2 regions of the Mesorhizobium sp. C264A genome follow, and region 1 is predicted to be linked to the other one. Evidence: riboswitches for the same ligand, from Rfam matches in the RefSeq annotation. Region 1 holds a riboswitch; the other holds the start of a gene.
What was found. Region 1 has a riboswitch for S-adenosylmethionine ahead of metX (homoserine O-acetyltransferase MetX). Riboswitches for the same ligand answer to the same signal wherever they lie in the genome.
Positions count from the first base shown of each region.

Region 1 (7,787 bases):
TGCAATCCTTCATCCTGCTGGTGTCGTTCGTCGGCGTGCTTTGGCAACTCTCGTCGGGCTTCGTCTTCCACATCAACGGCTGGTCGCTGGCGATACCGGGCTACATGGTCTGGGCCGCGTTCCTCTATGCCGGCATCGCCTCCTGGCTGAGCTGGCTGGTCGGGCGGCCGCTGATCCGCCTCAACAGCGACCGCTACACCCGCGAGGCCGAGCTGCGTTCCGGGATGGTGCGCGTCAACGAGAATGTCGACGCCATCGCGCTCTATCACGGCGAAGCCGATGCCAAGAGACGGCTCGAAATCGACCTTGGCACGGTGCTGGGCGCGATGCGAAACATCTACAAAGCGCAGATCAACCTTTCCTGGGTGACCGATACCTATGGCTGGATCACCGTGGTGGCGCCGATCCTTGTGGCATCGCCGGTCTATTTTTCAGGCGATATCAGCTTTGGCGGCTTGATGATGGCGGTCGGCGCCTTCAACCAGGTGCACTCGTCGCTGCGCTGGTTCATCAACAATATCGGCGGCATCGCCGACTGGCGCGCCACGCTGATGCGCGTTGCCGACTTCCGCATTGCGCTCGATGAAACCGATGTGTTGCACGACAAGGAAAAGCGCATCGAATTCGGCGATAACGCCAATAGCAGCCTGACCTTCGAGAAGCTCCAAGTGGCCTCGCCGGAGGGCTGCACCAAACTTTCAGACAGCCATGTCGAGATCCATCCCGGTGAGCGCGTCATGATCACCGGCGACCCAGGCGCCGGCAAGACATTGTTCTTCCGCGCCATTGCCGGCCTTTGGCCCTGGGGCAGCGGGCGGATCGGCTTGCCGGCCGGAGAAACGCCGATTTTCGTGCCGCGTGTTCCGTATTTTCCTGCCGGCACGTTACGCGAAGTGCTGCATCCGAATGGCTCGGCGCCGGCTGGCGATGCTGATTTTGGGGCGGTGCTGGCCGAGGTCGGCCTCGAGCGGCTGTCATCCTCGCTCGACCGTTCCGCACGCTGGGAGCGTGAACTCAACGATGACGAACAGCGGTCGCTGGCCTTCGCCAGGCTGGCCTTGCGGCAGCCGAAATGGGTGATCATCGACGAAGCGATGGACGCGTTCGATGGTCCTTCGCTGCGAAGGGTACTGTCCATGCTGGAGAAACGCCTGCCGGAAACCGCGATCCTCAACATCGGGCGCGGACTGCACAATGGTCATTTCTTTCCACGCGCATTGAACATCGTGAAGGATACGGGTGCTGCGCCATTGAAACCCGCCCGAGTCAGGACCGGCGCCATCGACCCGCCGCCGAAAGCGGCCGTGCGGCGAAAGAAGTAGAAGGGGCTTTATTTCGCCGCGATCGCGGCGAAGATTCACGGGTCGAAACATCCGTGGTGCGGCCATGCTCGATGCGCTCAGCCTGCTTGCCTGCCTTGCCTGCACCACGCCCGTGGCTGCCCCGGCCGTTGCCGTGGATGTCGAACTGGTGCTGGCCGTCGACATCTCACAGTCGATGGACGAGAGGGAGTTCGCGCTGCAGCGCGCTGGCTATGTCGAGGCGCTCAGGCATCCCGATTTCATCAAGGCCGTGCGCTCGGGAACCACCGGGCGCATCGCGCTTGCCTATTTCGAATGGGCGGGCGTCGTGCGCGAGGATGGCGTCATCGCCTGGCAGGTGATCGACAGCGCAGAGAGCGCCAACGCCTTAGCCGACAGAATAGAAGCGCGGCCGTTCCGCAGCTTTCGCGGCACCTCGATTTCCGGTGCGCTTGCCTTCGGCGCCGGGCTGTTCGAGGGCACGGGGTTCGATGCGCCACGCAGCGTCATCGACATTTCCGGCGACGGTCCCAACAACACCGGGCTGCCCGTCGCCACGACACGCGATGCGGCGGTGGCCAAGGGCATCGTCATCAACGGCCTGCCGATCCTGATCAGCCCGTCGCCGACCTTCAGCCATCTCGACCAGTATTATGACGACTGCGTCACCGGTGGGCCCGGCTCCTTCGTGTTGCCGATCTATGCGGCCTCGGAATTCGCCACCGCCATACGCCGCAAGTTGATCCTGGAGGTGAGCGGCATCGCCGATGCGACCGTGGTCCCGATCGATGCCGCCGCACCCATGGACTGCCTGCAGGGCGAACGCGACCGGCGGCTATATTCCGACCCATATCTGCCGGAACTCGACAAATGAGGTTTGAGGCAGTTCGGAGGGGAAAGCCGCTGCGCGGCTTGTCGGCAAACTTCAGGCCGGCCGTGCACCGTATTTGTCGCGAAATTCGGCATAGAGATCGCGGCGCCAGCGCCGGCCGCCGACATAGCCACGCAACAGCTGCGGCAGCGAATAGCCAAGCGCCTTCGACGACCGGTTGGCCATATAGCCGGAGAACGCCTGCGAAACCCTGCCCTTGAGTGCATCGGCGATGAGCTGCCGGGCGATCATGTAAGGCGGAATGTAGGGGTAGCGGTCGGCGATATAGGGGTGCTTGTCGATCAAGCTCGCATAGGCTTCGACATAGCCGTCCCGGCGACCGGAGATCGAATTCTCCGAGTTGTACTTTTTCCAGTCGATCACTTCGGACAGCTGCGCGCCGCTGCGACGGGCAAAGCGCAGCAACAATTCGCGATCCTGCATGCGCGTGACGTCACTGTCGTAGCCGCCGATGGCCAGCAGCGACTCGCGCCGGGCGGTGATTGCCGACCCGGCAATGAAGATGGTCTGCGCGACAAGGGCCCGCTCCAGCGAGTCGCGGCTCAGCAGCGCCTCGCGGTTGACGCAGTTGGTGCGGCGATTGCCCTTCAGCGACACGAAGGAACTGATCAGCACTTCGAGCGAGGGATTGTTGTCGAACTGCTCCAGCGTCCGCGCCAGGCGATCCGGCAAATAGACGTCGTCGGAATCGAGGAATGTCACCACCGGCGCCTGCGCCCGCTCGATGCCGGCATTGCGGGCGGCATTGGCGCCGCGCCATTTCGAGCCAACATAGATCAGCCGTGGATCGCGGATTTCGGCAAGTGCGGCTGCCGTACCGTCGGTCGAGCCGTCATCGACGACAATGTGTTCGAACCGGGGAAAATTCTGCGCCAGCACGCTCTCCACGGCGCGCACCACCTTGCTGCGGCGATTGTGCGTCGGTGTGATCACCGAGATCAGCGGAGCGAGGTCGGTTGCCTTGGACATGTTGCTTCGATTGTGCCCCGAAATGCCTGGAGGCCGGAGGTTTTGATGGTCGCCGTCCAAGCCTTACCCCGGGATGGCATTCGATTCGACGCTACAAAAAACCAGCGGCAATGTCATCACAAACTGTTGAGCCAGGACGCCGGTAAGCCGGCCGATTACCCCAGACGTAATCGACCGATGGCCATCATGTCTGCAGATTGCGCCAACGAAGCCGGTCGTCGGGCTTCGATCTCACAGGGAGTTCAGCCATGGCCGCCTACGCCGTCGCCCATATGCGTCAAGTCACAATGGGCCCGCAGATTGTCGAGTATCTGCAGAGGATCGACGCCACATTGGAGCCGTTCGGCGGCCGCTTCCTTGTCCACGGCGGCGACATGGACGTGGTCGAAAACGAATGGCCCGGGCATCTGATCGTCATCGAGTTTCCGGACAGGGCGCATGCGTAGGGCTGGTACGATTCATCAGCCTATCGGGAGATTCTGGCCTTGCGCACCGACAACTCCCACGCCGATGTGATCATCGCCGATGGCGTTCAGCACCCGCACAAGGCGACGGACGTGCTGGAATAGGGGCAAACTACCGCTTCAGCAAGAACACCGCTTGCTGGCCGAAGAAATTCCAGAACCACCATGGCATCGACAGGCCGATCTTCTGGCCGTTGCCGTCGAGCGCGGTGGCTTTCTCGACCGAAGCGCCGAGTTCCTCGACCAGATTGACGAAGTCGCGGATGGTGCAGAAATGGATGTTGGGCGTGTCGTACCAGGAATAGGGCAGGTCCGCGGTCACCGGCATCCGGCCCTTGACGAACAGCGACAGCCGCACCCGCCAGTGGCCGAAATTGGGGAAGGAGACGATGGCGCGGTTGCCGATTCGCAGCAGCTCGTCGAGCACCAGCTTCGGGTTGCGGGTCGCCTGCAGCGTCTGAGACAGGACGACGAAGTCAAAACCCTTGTCCGGATAGAATTCGAGGTCGGTATCGGCATCGCCCTGGATGACCGAGAGACCGCGCGCCACGCATTCATTGACGCCGCGCTGTGACAGCTCCAGCCCGCGGCCGTCGACCTGCTTGGTCTCCTGCAGGAGTTCGAGCAGCAGGCCGTCGCCGGAGCCGACATCGAGCACCCGCGACTGCGGCGGTATCAGGTTGGCCACCACTTCGAGGTCGACGCGCTGGCTGCCATTGACGCTCATGAGGCGAGCCCCCTTGCGCGGGCCGCCGAGCCGATGAAGCCCTTGATGGCGGCAAACAGTTCGGGTTCATCGAGCAGGAAGGCATCATGGCCGCGGTCGGTGTCGATCTCGACGAAGGAGACGGAGGCGCCGGCGGCGTTGAGCGCATGCACGATCGAGCGGCTCTCCTCGGTCGGGAACAGCCAGTCCGAGGTGAAGGACACCAGGCAGAAGCGGGTCTTGGTCCCGGCAAAGGCATCTGCCAACCGGCCGCCATGGTCGGCGGCGAGGTCGAAATAATCCATCGAACGGGTCATGTAGAGGTAGGAGTTGGCGTCGAAGCGGTCGACGAATGTCATGCCCTGGTGGCGCAGATAGCTTTCGATCTGGAAATCTGCGTCGAAACCGAAGGTCAGCGCTTCGCGGTCCTGCAGATTGCGGCCGAATTTCCGATGCAGGGCGGCTTCCGACAGATAGGTGATGTGGGCGGCCATGCGCGCCACGGCGAGCCCCTTTTCCGGGCGCTTGCCGTGCTCGAAATATTTGCCGCCATGCCAGTCCGGATCAGCCATGACAGCCTGGCGGCCGACCTCGTGGAAGGCGATGTTCTGCGAGGAATGGCGTGCGCCTGTGGCGATCGGCAGGGCCGAGAAGACGCGCTCGGAATAGCATGACGCCCATTCCAGCACCTGCATGCCGCCCATCGAGCCGCCGAGCACGCAAAACAGCTTTTCGATGCCGAAATGGTCGACCAGCATCAGTTGCGCCCGCACCATGTCGCGGATGGTGATGATTGGCAGGTCGAGGCCGTAGGGCTTGCCGGTGGCGGGATTGGTCGAGGCCGGACCGGTGGAGCCGAGGCAGCCGCCGATGACGTTGGAGCAAATGACGAAGAAGCGGTTGGTGTCGATGATCTTGCCGGGACCGATCAGCACTTCCCACCAGCCGGGCTTGCCGGTCACCGGATTGGTGCTGGCGACATGCTGGTCGCCGGTCAGCGCGTGGCAGACCAGGATGGCGTTGGTGCGGGCATCGTTGAGGGCGCCATATGTCTGGTAGGCGATCTGGAACGGCGACAAAAGCGTGCCGGCGTCGAGCTTCAGCGGCTTGTCAGGGCCAAAACGCAACACAGGGCTCGACGGGTTGTCGGCCTCGTTGTTGGTTTTTGTAGCGCGGAGCGCGGCCATGTGACTCTCCTTGCCCGCCGTCAGGCAATAAAAAACCGGCAATGCGATCGCAAAGCCGGTTACGTCACGCAAACGGCCCTTTAGCGAGTTGTTTAACGTGGCTGCAAGCCGACCGGCCAAATCACCACGGAACTGTTGCGTTCTTCTAGAACTCGTGCGGCCCGGCGTCAACGGCCAGCTATTGCCCGCCTCTCGACATTCGCGGCTACGGCTTGTATTTCCGCTGCGGCCTCCGGACGGAGGCATTCTCGATGGATTTGCGGCATGGACAAGACAGCGGACAAGGCACGGCCGACGCCCCGCGCGGGCATTATGGACATCGACGCCTATGTGCCGGGCAAGAGCACGGCACCGGCCGGCGTCGCCAAGGTCCATAAATTGTCGTCGAACGAGAACCCGCTCGGCCCGTCGCCGAAGGCGATCGAGGCCGCGCGCGAAGTGGCCAGCAAGCTCGATGTCTATCCCGACGGCACCGCCCGCCGGCTGCGCGAGGCGATCGCCGAGGTGCATGGCCTCAACCCGGCAAACATCATCTGCTCCAACGGTTCCGACGAGATTTTGGGCCTGCTGGCGCAGACCTATCTGGCGGCCGGCGATGAGGCCATCATCACCGAACACGCCTTCATGATCTACAAGATCTACATCCAGTCGGCCGGCGGGACACCGGTGACGATCAAGGAAACCGAGGAACGCGCCGACGTCGACGCGATCCTGGCCGCGGTGACGCCGCGGACCAAAATCATCTTCCTCGCCAATCCCAACAATCCGACCGGAACCTATCTGCCGTTCCAGGAGGTCCGCCGCCTGCATTCCGCTCTCCCGGGCAACGTGCTTCTGGTGCTCGACGCGGCCTATGCCGAATATGTCAGGCGCAATGACTATGAGGCCGGCATCGAGCTGGCGGGCAGCGCACAGAATGTGGTCATGACCCGCACCTTCTCCAAGCTTGGCCTTGGCGGCGCGCGCATCGGCTGGATGTATGGCCCACTGCACATCGTCGATGCCATCAACCGCATCCGCGGCCCTTTCAACGTTAACGCAACAGCGATCGAGGCCGGCATTGCCGCCATCCGCGACCGCGCCCATGTCGAGCGCAGTTCGTTGCACAACGAGACCTGGCTTACCTGGCTGAATGAAGAACTGACGAAGCTTGGGCTGCGCGTGACGCCCAGCGTCGGCAATTTCGTCCTCATCCACTTTCCCGACGACAAGAGGCATTCGGCTGAGGCGGCGGACGATTACCTCACCCAGCGCGGCTATATATTGCGGCGCGTTACCGGCTATGGCTTTCCCAATGCGCTGCGCATGAGCGTCGGCACCGAAGAAGCAAATCGCGGCGTCATCGATGCCCTCACGACATTCCTGAAAAGCTGAAACAATGACATTACCGATGTTTGAAAAGATCGCGCTGGTCGGCATCGGCCTGATCGGCTCGTCGCTGGCCCGAATCATCCGCCGCGAGGGCCTGGCCCGCCATGTCGCCATCGCGACGCGCAGCCCGGCCACGCTGGCGCGGGCGAAGGAGCTCGGTCTTGGCGAGAGCTACACCACCGGCGCCAGGGAAGCGGTCCGCGACGCCGACCTGATCATCGTCTCGGTGCCTGTGGGATCGTCGGGCGAGGTGGCGCAAGAGATCGCAGCGGCGCTGAAAAAAGGCGCCATCCTCACCGATGTCGGTTCGACCAAGGCCTCCGTCATTGCGCAAATGCAGCCCTATGTGCCGGACGGCGTGCACTTCATTCCGGGACACCCGCTGGCGGGTACGGAGAAATCGGGCCCGGATGCGGGTTTCGCCGAGCTGTTCGAAAACCGCTGGTGCATCTTCACGCCGCTGCCGGGAACCGATCCGGCCGCGCTGGAAAAGCTGTCGGAATTCTGGCGGCGCTGCGGCTCCAACATCGACACGATGGACCCGCAGCATCATGACATGACGCTGGCCATCGTTTCGCATCTTCCGCACATCATTGCCTACAACATCGTCGGCACCGCCGACGATCTGGAATCGGTGACCAAGTCGGAAGTGATCAAATATTCGGCTTCCGGTTTCCGCGACTTCACCCGTCTGGCCGCCTCCGACCCGACCATGTGGCGCGACGTGTGCCTGCACAACAAGGATGCCATCCTGGAAATGCTGGCGCGCTTTTCGGAGGACCTCGCCTCGCTGCAGCGGGCGATCCGCTGGGGCGACGGCGACAAGCTGTTCGACCTGTTCACCCGGACCCGCGCCGTGCGACGCTCGATCATCGAAGCCGGCCAGGACATCGACGT
Region 1 covers NZ_JAMYVY010000002.1:1,999,310-2,007,096, forward strand. Annotated here, with positions in the region: gene NKL04_RS28850 (ABC transporter ATP-binding protein/permease) at 1-1,322, shown strand, start outside; gene NKL04_RS28855 (DUF1194 domain-containing protein) at 1,387-2,175, shown strand; gene NKL04_RS28860 (glycosyltransferase family 2 protein) at 2,227-3,162, opposite strand; partial or broken gene NKL04_RS28865 (DUF1330 domain-containing protein) at 3,411-3,731, shown strand; gene metW (methionine biosynthesis protein MetW) at 3,739-4,353, opposite strand; gene metX (homoserine O-acetyltransferase MetX) at 4,350-5,519, opposite strand; SAM riboswitch at 5,580-5,657, opposite strand; gene hisC (histidinol-phosphate transaminase) at 5,784-6,893, shown strand; gene NKL04_RS28885 (prephenate/arogenate dehydrogenase family protein) at 6,898-7,787, shown strand, end outside.

Region 2 (7,787 bases), 1.6 Mb from region 1:
GCGCTGGCCGCGGCCAAGGGCTGGCATCTGTCGCTGCGCATGGTCCCGGCGATGATGGTCCGCGACATGATGCTTCCCGCCATCTGGGCGCGCGGCTGGCTGAGCGGCGCCGTCGATTGGCGGCAACACCATGATCATCGGCACCAAGACGGCCGAGCTGGAAGAGGCTTCGTCGGGAGCGTGACGCCTCGCGGCCTACCCGGCTGCCTTCAGCGCCTGCGCAACGTCCTCCAGCAGATCGTCCGTATCCTCAAGACCGACCGACAGCCTGAGCGTTCCCGGCCCGATGCCAAGCTCGGCGCGAGCTTCGTCGCTGAGGTTCTTGTGCGTGGTGGTCGCCGGATGGGTGATCAGGCTCTTGGCGTCGCCGAGATTGTTGGAGATCAGCACGATGTCGAGCGCGTTCTGCAAGGCGAAGGCCGCCTGCTTGCCGCCCTTCACGTCGAGGCAGATCAGCGTCGATCCGCCCGTCATCTGCTTCTTGACGATGTCGGCCTGCGGGTGGTCGGCGCGGCCGGGATAGATCACGCGGGCGATTTCCGGCCGTCCTGCCAGGAAATCCGCGATCTTGGCCGCGCTTTCCGTCTGCTGGCGCACCCGAACCGGCAGCGTCTCCAGGCCCTTGAGCAGCGTCCAGGCGTTGAACGGCGACAGGCTCGGGCCGGTGTGGCGGAAATAGTCGTGCAAATTCTCGTCGATCCATTTCTTGTCCGACAGGATGATGCCGCCGAGACAGCGTCCCTGGCCGTCAATGTGCTTGGTCGCGGAGTAGACGACGATATGGGCGCCGAGCTGCAAGGGCTTCTGCTGCAAGGGCGTGGCAAAGACATTGTCGACGATCAGCCTGGCGCCGATCGAGGTGGCGAGCGCCGCCACCGCTGCGATGTCGACCACTTCCAGCGTCGGATTGGTCGGGCTTTCCAGGAAGAACAGTTTCGTGTTCGGCCGCACCGCCTTTTCCCAGTTGGCGATGTCGGTGCCGTCGACCAGCGTTGCCTCGATGCCGTATTTCGGCGCCAGCGTCTCCACCACCCAGCGGCAGGAGCCGAACAGCGCGCGCGCCGCAACGATATGGTCGCCGGCCTTGGCGCTGCACAGGAGCGCTGCCGTCACCGCAGCCATGCCGGACGCCGTGGCGCGCGCATCTTCGGCACCCTCCAGCGCGCACATGCGCTTTTCGAACATGTCGACGGTAGGGTTGGCATAGCGCGAATAGATGAAGCCCGGCTCCTCGCCCTTGAAACGGGCCTCGGCAGCCTGCGCCGTCTCGTAGACATAGCCTTGGGTGAGGTACATCGCTTCGGACGTCTCGCCGAACTGGGAACGCAGCGTTCCCCCGTGCACGAGTGCGGTCTGAGGTTTCCAGTTACGCTTCTTGGTGCTCATCGCTTTTGTTCCAGACACAAAAAAACCGGCCGCGAAAGTCGCAACCGGTCCATATGGCCTTGCGGCCCGACGGTCCTTTAGCGACTTGTTTAACGTGGCTGCAAGCCGACCGGCCAAATCACCACGGGATAACGACCCTTTAGACCTCACCTGCGCTTGCGTCAATTGCCGGCTTCATTAAGAGGTTTGTACTAGGCAGGTTCCGCAACAATATCCAGCGGTTTTGCGGCAAGAACCTGCCACAAAGAGACCGACCTTGGAGCGGAGCCAGCCTTTTGCGGCAGACAGGCATTCTTCCCGATCAGGACATTTCCGCGCTGTTTCAGTCCGGCGCGCTGAAGTCGCCGCGCGCGCTCGATGTCGACCAGGTGCAGCCGGCGAGCCTCGATCTCAGGCTCGGCGACAAGGCTTTTCGCGTGCGCGCCTCCTTCCTGCCGGGTCCCGATCATCTGGTGGCCGACAAGCTTCACCGGCTGAAATTGCACGAATTCAGTCTCGCCGAGGGCGCGGTGCTGGAAACCGGCTGCGTCTACATCGTGCCGCTGCTCGAAAGCCTGGCGCTGCCCGCAAACGTGTCGGCCTCGGCCAACCCGAAGAGCTCGACCGGCCGGCTCGACATCTTCACCCGGGTGATGACCGATCGCGGCCATGAGTTCGACAAGATCGCCCCCGGCTATCACGGGCCGCTTTATCTCGAAGTCAGTCCACGCACCTTCCCGATCGTCGTACGCGCCGGATCGAGGCTGTCGCAGATCCGCTTTCGCACTGGCAACGCGCTGTTGTCGGAGGCAGAACTGAACGAATTGCACCGCGCCGAGATGCTGGTGGCGACCGAGCCGCCCAACATTTCCGGCGGCGGCATTGCGCTGTCGATCGATCTTGACGGCGACCAGAACGGCCTGGTCGGCTATCGCGGCAAGCATCACACCGGCTTGGTCGATGTCGACAAGCGCGCCGCCCAGGATGCCGTCGATTTCTGGGAGCCGCTCTATAAGAGCGGCGCCGGCGAACTGGTGCTCGACCCGGACGAGTTCTACATCCTGGTCAGCCGCGAAGCCGTGCACGTGCCGCCGCTCTACGCCGCCGAGATGACGCCCTTCGATCCGCTGGTTGGCGAATTCCGTGTTCACTATGCCGGCTTCTTCGATCCGGGCTTCGGCCATTCGGCCTCAGGCGGCACCGGCAGCCGGGCGGTGCTCGAAGTGCGCAGCCACGAAGTGCCGTTCATCCTCGACCACGGCCAGATTGTCGGCCGGCTGGTCTACGAACACATGCTGAAGCGGCCGCAGGCGCTTTACGGCACCGATCTCGGCTCGAATTACCAGGCGCAAGGCCTCAAGCTCTCCAAGCATTTCCGCCCCGCCGGCTGAACCTTCGATCACCGTCAGGCAAAATACTTGCCTGCGCTGCCTCACCATGCTTGGCTGCCTTTCGGTGGCCGGCAAGAGAACGGCGCGCAAGGGGAACCAAGATGCAGATTTCAAGATGGATCATATCGGCAGCGAGCGCTGCCATGCTGGTGATATCGGCCGGCTCGCTGGCTGAGGCGCAGGAGAAATTGAAGATCGGCACCGAGGGCGCTTATCCGCCCTTCAACACCATCACCGCGGACGGCAAGATCGAGGGCTTCGACATCGACATTGCCAATGCGCTGTGTGCGCAGATGAAGGTCGAGTGCGAGATCGTCACCCAGGACTGGGACGGCATCATCCCGGCGCTGCAGGCGAAAAAGTTCGACGCCATCATCGCCTCGATGAGCATCACCGAGGAGCGCAAGAAACAGGTCGCCTTCACCAACAAATACTACACGACGCCGCTGGCGCTGGTGGCGCCGAAGGACAGCGACCTCACTTCCACCGAACCGGCAGCCCTTGCCGGCAAGACGGTGGGCGCGCAGGCCTCGACCACCCAGGCCGACTATGCGCAGGACGCCTATGGCAAGGCCGGCGCCGAGGCGAAACTCTACCCCACCCAGGAAGAGGCGATCACCGACTTGCAGAACGGCCGTCTCGACGCCGTCATCTCCGACAAATTCGTGCTGATGGACTGGCTGAAGAAGGCGAGCGACGGCTGCTGCAAGCTTGTCGGTGACGTCAAGGGCACCGAGACGCAAGCCGGCATCGCTGTCCGCCTGGAGGACACGGCACTTCGCGACAAGCTCAACGCGGCGATAGACGCCATCGTCGCCGACGGCACTTACAAGAAGATCCAGGCCAAGTATTTCGATTTCGATATCTATTGAGTCCCGTCCGCCGGCGTCAGCCGCGAAAGAGATACGATTTCGCGGCGCCAAGGCAGGCATGAAAATGGCCGATAAACAGCAGTTCGCGTGCGGCCAAACGTTTCCTGCCCCAAAAGCCTTCGGTCAGTTTGACCTCGTCGAGCGAAGCGTTTGAGCCGCGCTTCAACGGGAACAACTGCTTGTCGAGGCAACCGAGGACATGGGCCTTGGCGGAGTCGATGCCGCAGACCTTGCCATTGTTGTTCAGCCTGTCGCCGCGAAGCGCTGATGTCATGTGATCCGTGTTGCGCATCAGAAAGCTCACCTGGGCTTTCGAATAGCCGGTTGCTAGAAGACGGCTCGTCATCGCCAAACGGGCTTCACGATAGGACTTCGGGCTGCACTGGCCGGCGCTAAAGGCCACCGACGGTTGGGTCAGGAACAGGGCCACGCCCGTGAACACAATGACAAGCCGCATTCCGTTCATTTCCGGCTCCCGAATTGTGATGCTGCCTCAAAGCGCCTTCACCGCCACCTTAACCGGCTGCTCAATCTCCAGCGGGTTGCGCAGCGGCAGGCCGAAATCCGCGGCCTCGATCTCGAAAACGTCGCCGGCCTGAGTCTTGATGCCGTCGGCAAAGGACAGCGTCGCCGTGCCGAACATGTGCACATGCACGTCGCCCGGCTGGCGGAAGGCCGAATATTTGAAGTGATGATGTTCGAGATTGGCGATTGTGTGCGACATGTTCGCTTCGCCCGACAGGAACGGCTTTTCCCACAGCAAATTGCTGTCGCGATAGATTCGCGATGAGCCCCTGACGTCGGCCGGCAGGTCGCCGATCAGGATTTCCGGCCCGAACGAGGCGTTGCGCAGTTTGGAATGTGCCAGGAACAGATAGTTCACCCGCTCGGTAACATGATCGGAAAACTCGTTCGACAGCGTGAAGCCGACGCGGAACGGCGCGCCGTCGTCGCCGATGACATAGATGCCGGCGATTTCCGGCTCCTCGCCGGCGTCCTGCGCAAAGGCCGGCGACATCAGTGCGGCGCCCGGCGCCACCGCCATGGTGCCGTTGCCCTTGTAGAACCATTCCGGCTGCACGCCGGTCTGGCCCTTGGCCGGCTTGCCGCCTTCGAGCCCCATGCGGAACATCTTCATGGAATCGGTAAGCTGCTCCTCGCCGCCATCGCTGAGCTTCTTGTGCATGGAATCGCGTGTCGCCGCCGAGCCGAGATGGGTCAGGCCGGTGCCGGTCAGATGCAGATGCGCAGGATCGGGATGATTGATCGGCGACTCCAGCCGGCCCTTCTTGTAGATGGCGTCGAGGTCTATCGCTTCACCGAACCCCTTGCGTTCGATCAGCGCGGCGAGGCCCGTTCCGGTGCGCGCGGCTTCCAGGGCCAGCGAATAGACGCTGCGGGCGCCGTTGATGATCCTGGTCTTGCCGCCGCCATTGCGGGCGACGACGCGGATGGTCTCGGCGTCGTCGAGGATCTGGGAGATTAGCATGATGAAATCCTCTCTCATGTGCTTGGCCTTGGATGCCTCTTGGCAAACCTTGACCTGCGCGGCTCGGACCTAGCCGCGCCACGGGTTGAACTCTTCGTCCGGATTGCGCTCGCGAGCTTGATCCCTCGGGGGACTTCTTATGCCGACAATTTGCCGGCTGCGCCGCGATCGTATGCCTCCTGCTTGCCTCGCCTGAAGCTTGTCAGGCCTTGTTCTTGTTGTAGACGTCGAAGATCACGGCGCCGAGCAGCACCAGGCCTTTGACCACCTGCTGCCAGTCGACATTGACGCCCATGATCGACATGCCGTTGTTCATCACGCCCATGATGAAGCCGCCGACGACCGCCCCGATAACCTGGCCGACGCCGCCCATCGCCGAGGCGCCGCCGATGAACACTGCGGCGATGACATCGAGCTCCGAGCCGAGACCCGCCGCCGGCACCGCCTGGCCGAGACGAGCCGCGATGATCAGGCCGCCAAGCGCCGACAGCACGCCCATATTGATGAACACCATCAGCGTCAGCCGCTCGGTGTTGATGCCCGACAGCTGCGCCGCCTTGGGATTGCCGCCCATGGCGTAGATGCGCCTCCCGATGGTCATGCGCTTGGTGACGAAGACGAACAGCGTGATCAGCACGCCCATGACCAGCAGCACCACGGGCAGGCCGCGGTAGCTGGCAAACTCATAGACCAGGAACAGCGCCAGCGCGCTGGCGACCAGCGTCTTGACGACGAACAGGGTGAAGGGCTCGGCCTCATAACCATGGCGTTCTCGTTTGCGCCGGGTGCGGACCCCGAAATAGGCATAGGCGAGCACGGCGATCAGCCCCAGCACGACCGTCGTCATGTGCAGGGTCACGCCGCTGCCCATGATGGTCTTGCCGGCTGCGTTCACGACCGGCGGGACGAGCGTCAGTGGGCCGATCACATCCGGGATGAAGCCGGAACTGAGCATCTTGAAGTCGTCGGGAAGCGGACCCACCGACGAGCCGCCGCCAAGCAACGCCTGGCAAATGCCGCGGAAGATCAGCATTCCGGCCAGCGTGACAATGAAGCTCGGTATCCGGTGATAGGCGATCCAATACCCTTGCGCGGCGCCGATCAGGCCACCCGCGACCAGGCAGACGATCGAAACCACCAGGGGATTGCTCAGCGGTCCGAGTTGCCAGATGACCATCATGTTTGCCGCCAGCGCGCCAATGAAACCGGCGACCGATCCGACGCTGAGGTCGATATAGCCCGATACGATCACCAGCAGCATGCCCAGCGCCATCACGATGATGAAGGAGTTCTGCTGCACCAGATTGCTGAGGTTGACCGGCTTGAACAACGTCCCCGACGTGGTGAACTGGAAGAACAGCATGATGACGATCAGGGCTATGATCAGTCCGTATTCGCGTAAATTCGTCGCCAGCGCCGAGACGGCGATGCGCGGGCGCTGTTCGTCGGCGACGTTGCCCTGCGGGGCGGGGGCGCTTTCGGTGCTCATGCTGCTTTTCCTTCTCCCCGGACGATGGCGCGCATTATCTTTTCCTGGCTTGCTTCCGCCGCCGGCATTTCGCCCACCATGCGCCCTTCGTTCATGACGTAGATGCGGTCGGTAATCCCCAGCAATTCCGGCATTTCCGACGAGATGACCACGATCGCCTTACCCTCCGAGGCAAGGCGCGCGATGATCGTGTAGATTTCATACTTGGCGCCGACATCGATGCCGCGTGTCGGCTCGTCGAGGATCAGCACGTCAGGATCGGCAAACAGCCATTTCGACAGCACCACCTTCTGCTGGTTGCCGCCGGAAAGATTGCCGGTCATCTGATAGACGCTTGACGCACGGATATTGGTCTTCTTGCGATAGTCGTTGGCGACCGCAAGTTCGCGCATGTCGTCGATCACGCTGTGGCGCGACACGCCGTCGAGATTGGCCAGCGTAATGTTATGCTTGATATGGTCGATGAGGTTGAGGCCGTAGGTCTTGCGGTCCTCGGTGACATAGGCGATGCCGTGTTGGACCGCCTTGCTTACCGAGGAGACATCGACCGGCTTGCCCTTGAGCAGCACTTCGCCGGTGATGCGGCGGCCATAGGAGCGGCCGAACAGGCTCATGGCGAATTCGGTGCGGCCGGCGCCCATCAGCCCGGCGATGCCGACCACCTCGCCCTTGCGCACATTGAGGTCGATGCCCTTGATCACCTGCCGCTCGGCATGGAGCGGGTGATAGACCGACCAGTTTTTCACCTCGAACACGACTTCGCCGATCTTGGGCTCGCGCGGCGGATAGCGGTCGTCGAGCGAACGGCCGACCATCGAGGTGATGATGCGGTCTTCGGAGATATCCTTCTTGGCCAGCGTCTCGATGGTGCGCCCGTCACGGATGACGGTTACCTTGTCGGCGACCCGGTTGATCTCGTTGAGCTTGTGCGAGATCAGGATCGAGGTCATGCCTTGTCGCTTGAATTCGAGCAGAAGATCGAGCAGCGCCTGGCTGTCTTTCTCGCTGAGCGACGCGGTCGGCTCATCGAGGATCAAAAGCTTGACGTCCTTGCTCAGCGCCTTGGCGATCTCGACCAACTGCTGCTTGCCGACGCCGATATTGGTGATCAGTGTCTTGGGGTCCTCCTTGAGGCCCACCTTCTTCAACAAGGCAGCGGTGCGCGCCTCGTTGGCATCCCA
Region 2 covers NZ_JAMYVY010000002.1:424,209-431,995, reverse strand. Annotated here, with positions in the region: partial or broken gene NKL04_RS21170 (ceramide glucosyltransferase) at 1-184, shown strand, start outside; gene NKL04_RS21165 (O-succinylhomoserine sulfhydrylase) at 196-1,386, opposite strand; SAM riboswitch at 1,444-1,521, opposite strand; gene NKL04_RS21160 (2'-deoxycytidine 5'-triphosphate deaminase) at 1,662-2,756, shown strand; gene NKL04_RS21155 (ABC transporter substrate-binding protein) at 2,858-3,628, shown strand; gene NKL04_RS21150 (hypothetical protein) at 3,645-4,094, opposite strand; gene araD1 (AraD1 family protein) at 4,122-5,117, opposite strand; gene mmsB (multiple monosaccharide ABC transporter permease) at 5,320-6,606, opposite strand; gene mmsA (multiple monosaccharide ABC transporter ATP-binding protein) at 6,603-7,787, opposite strand, start outside.
Region 2: it holds a riboswitch for S-adenosylmethionine, as region 1 does, so the genes downstream of both, NKL04_RS21165 (O-succinylhomoserine sulfhydrylase) here and metX (homoserine O-acetyltransferase MetX) in region 1, are expected to answer to the same signal.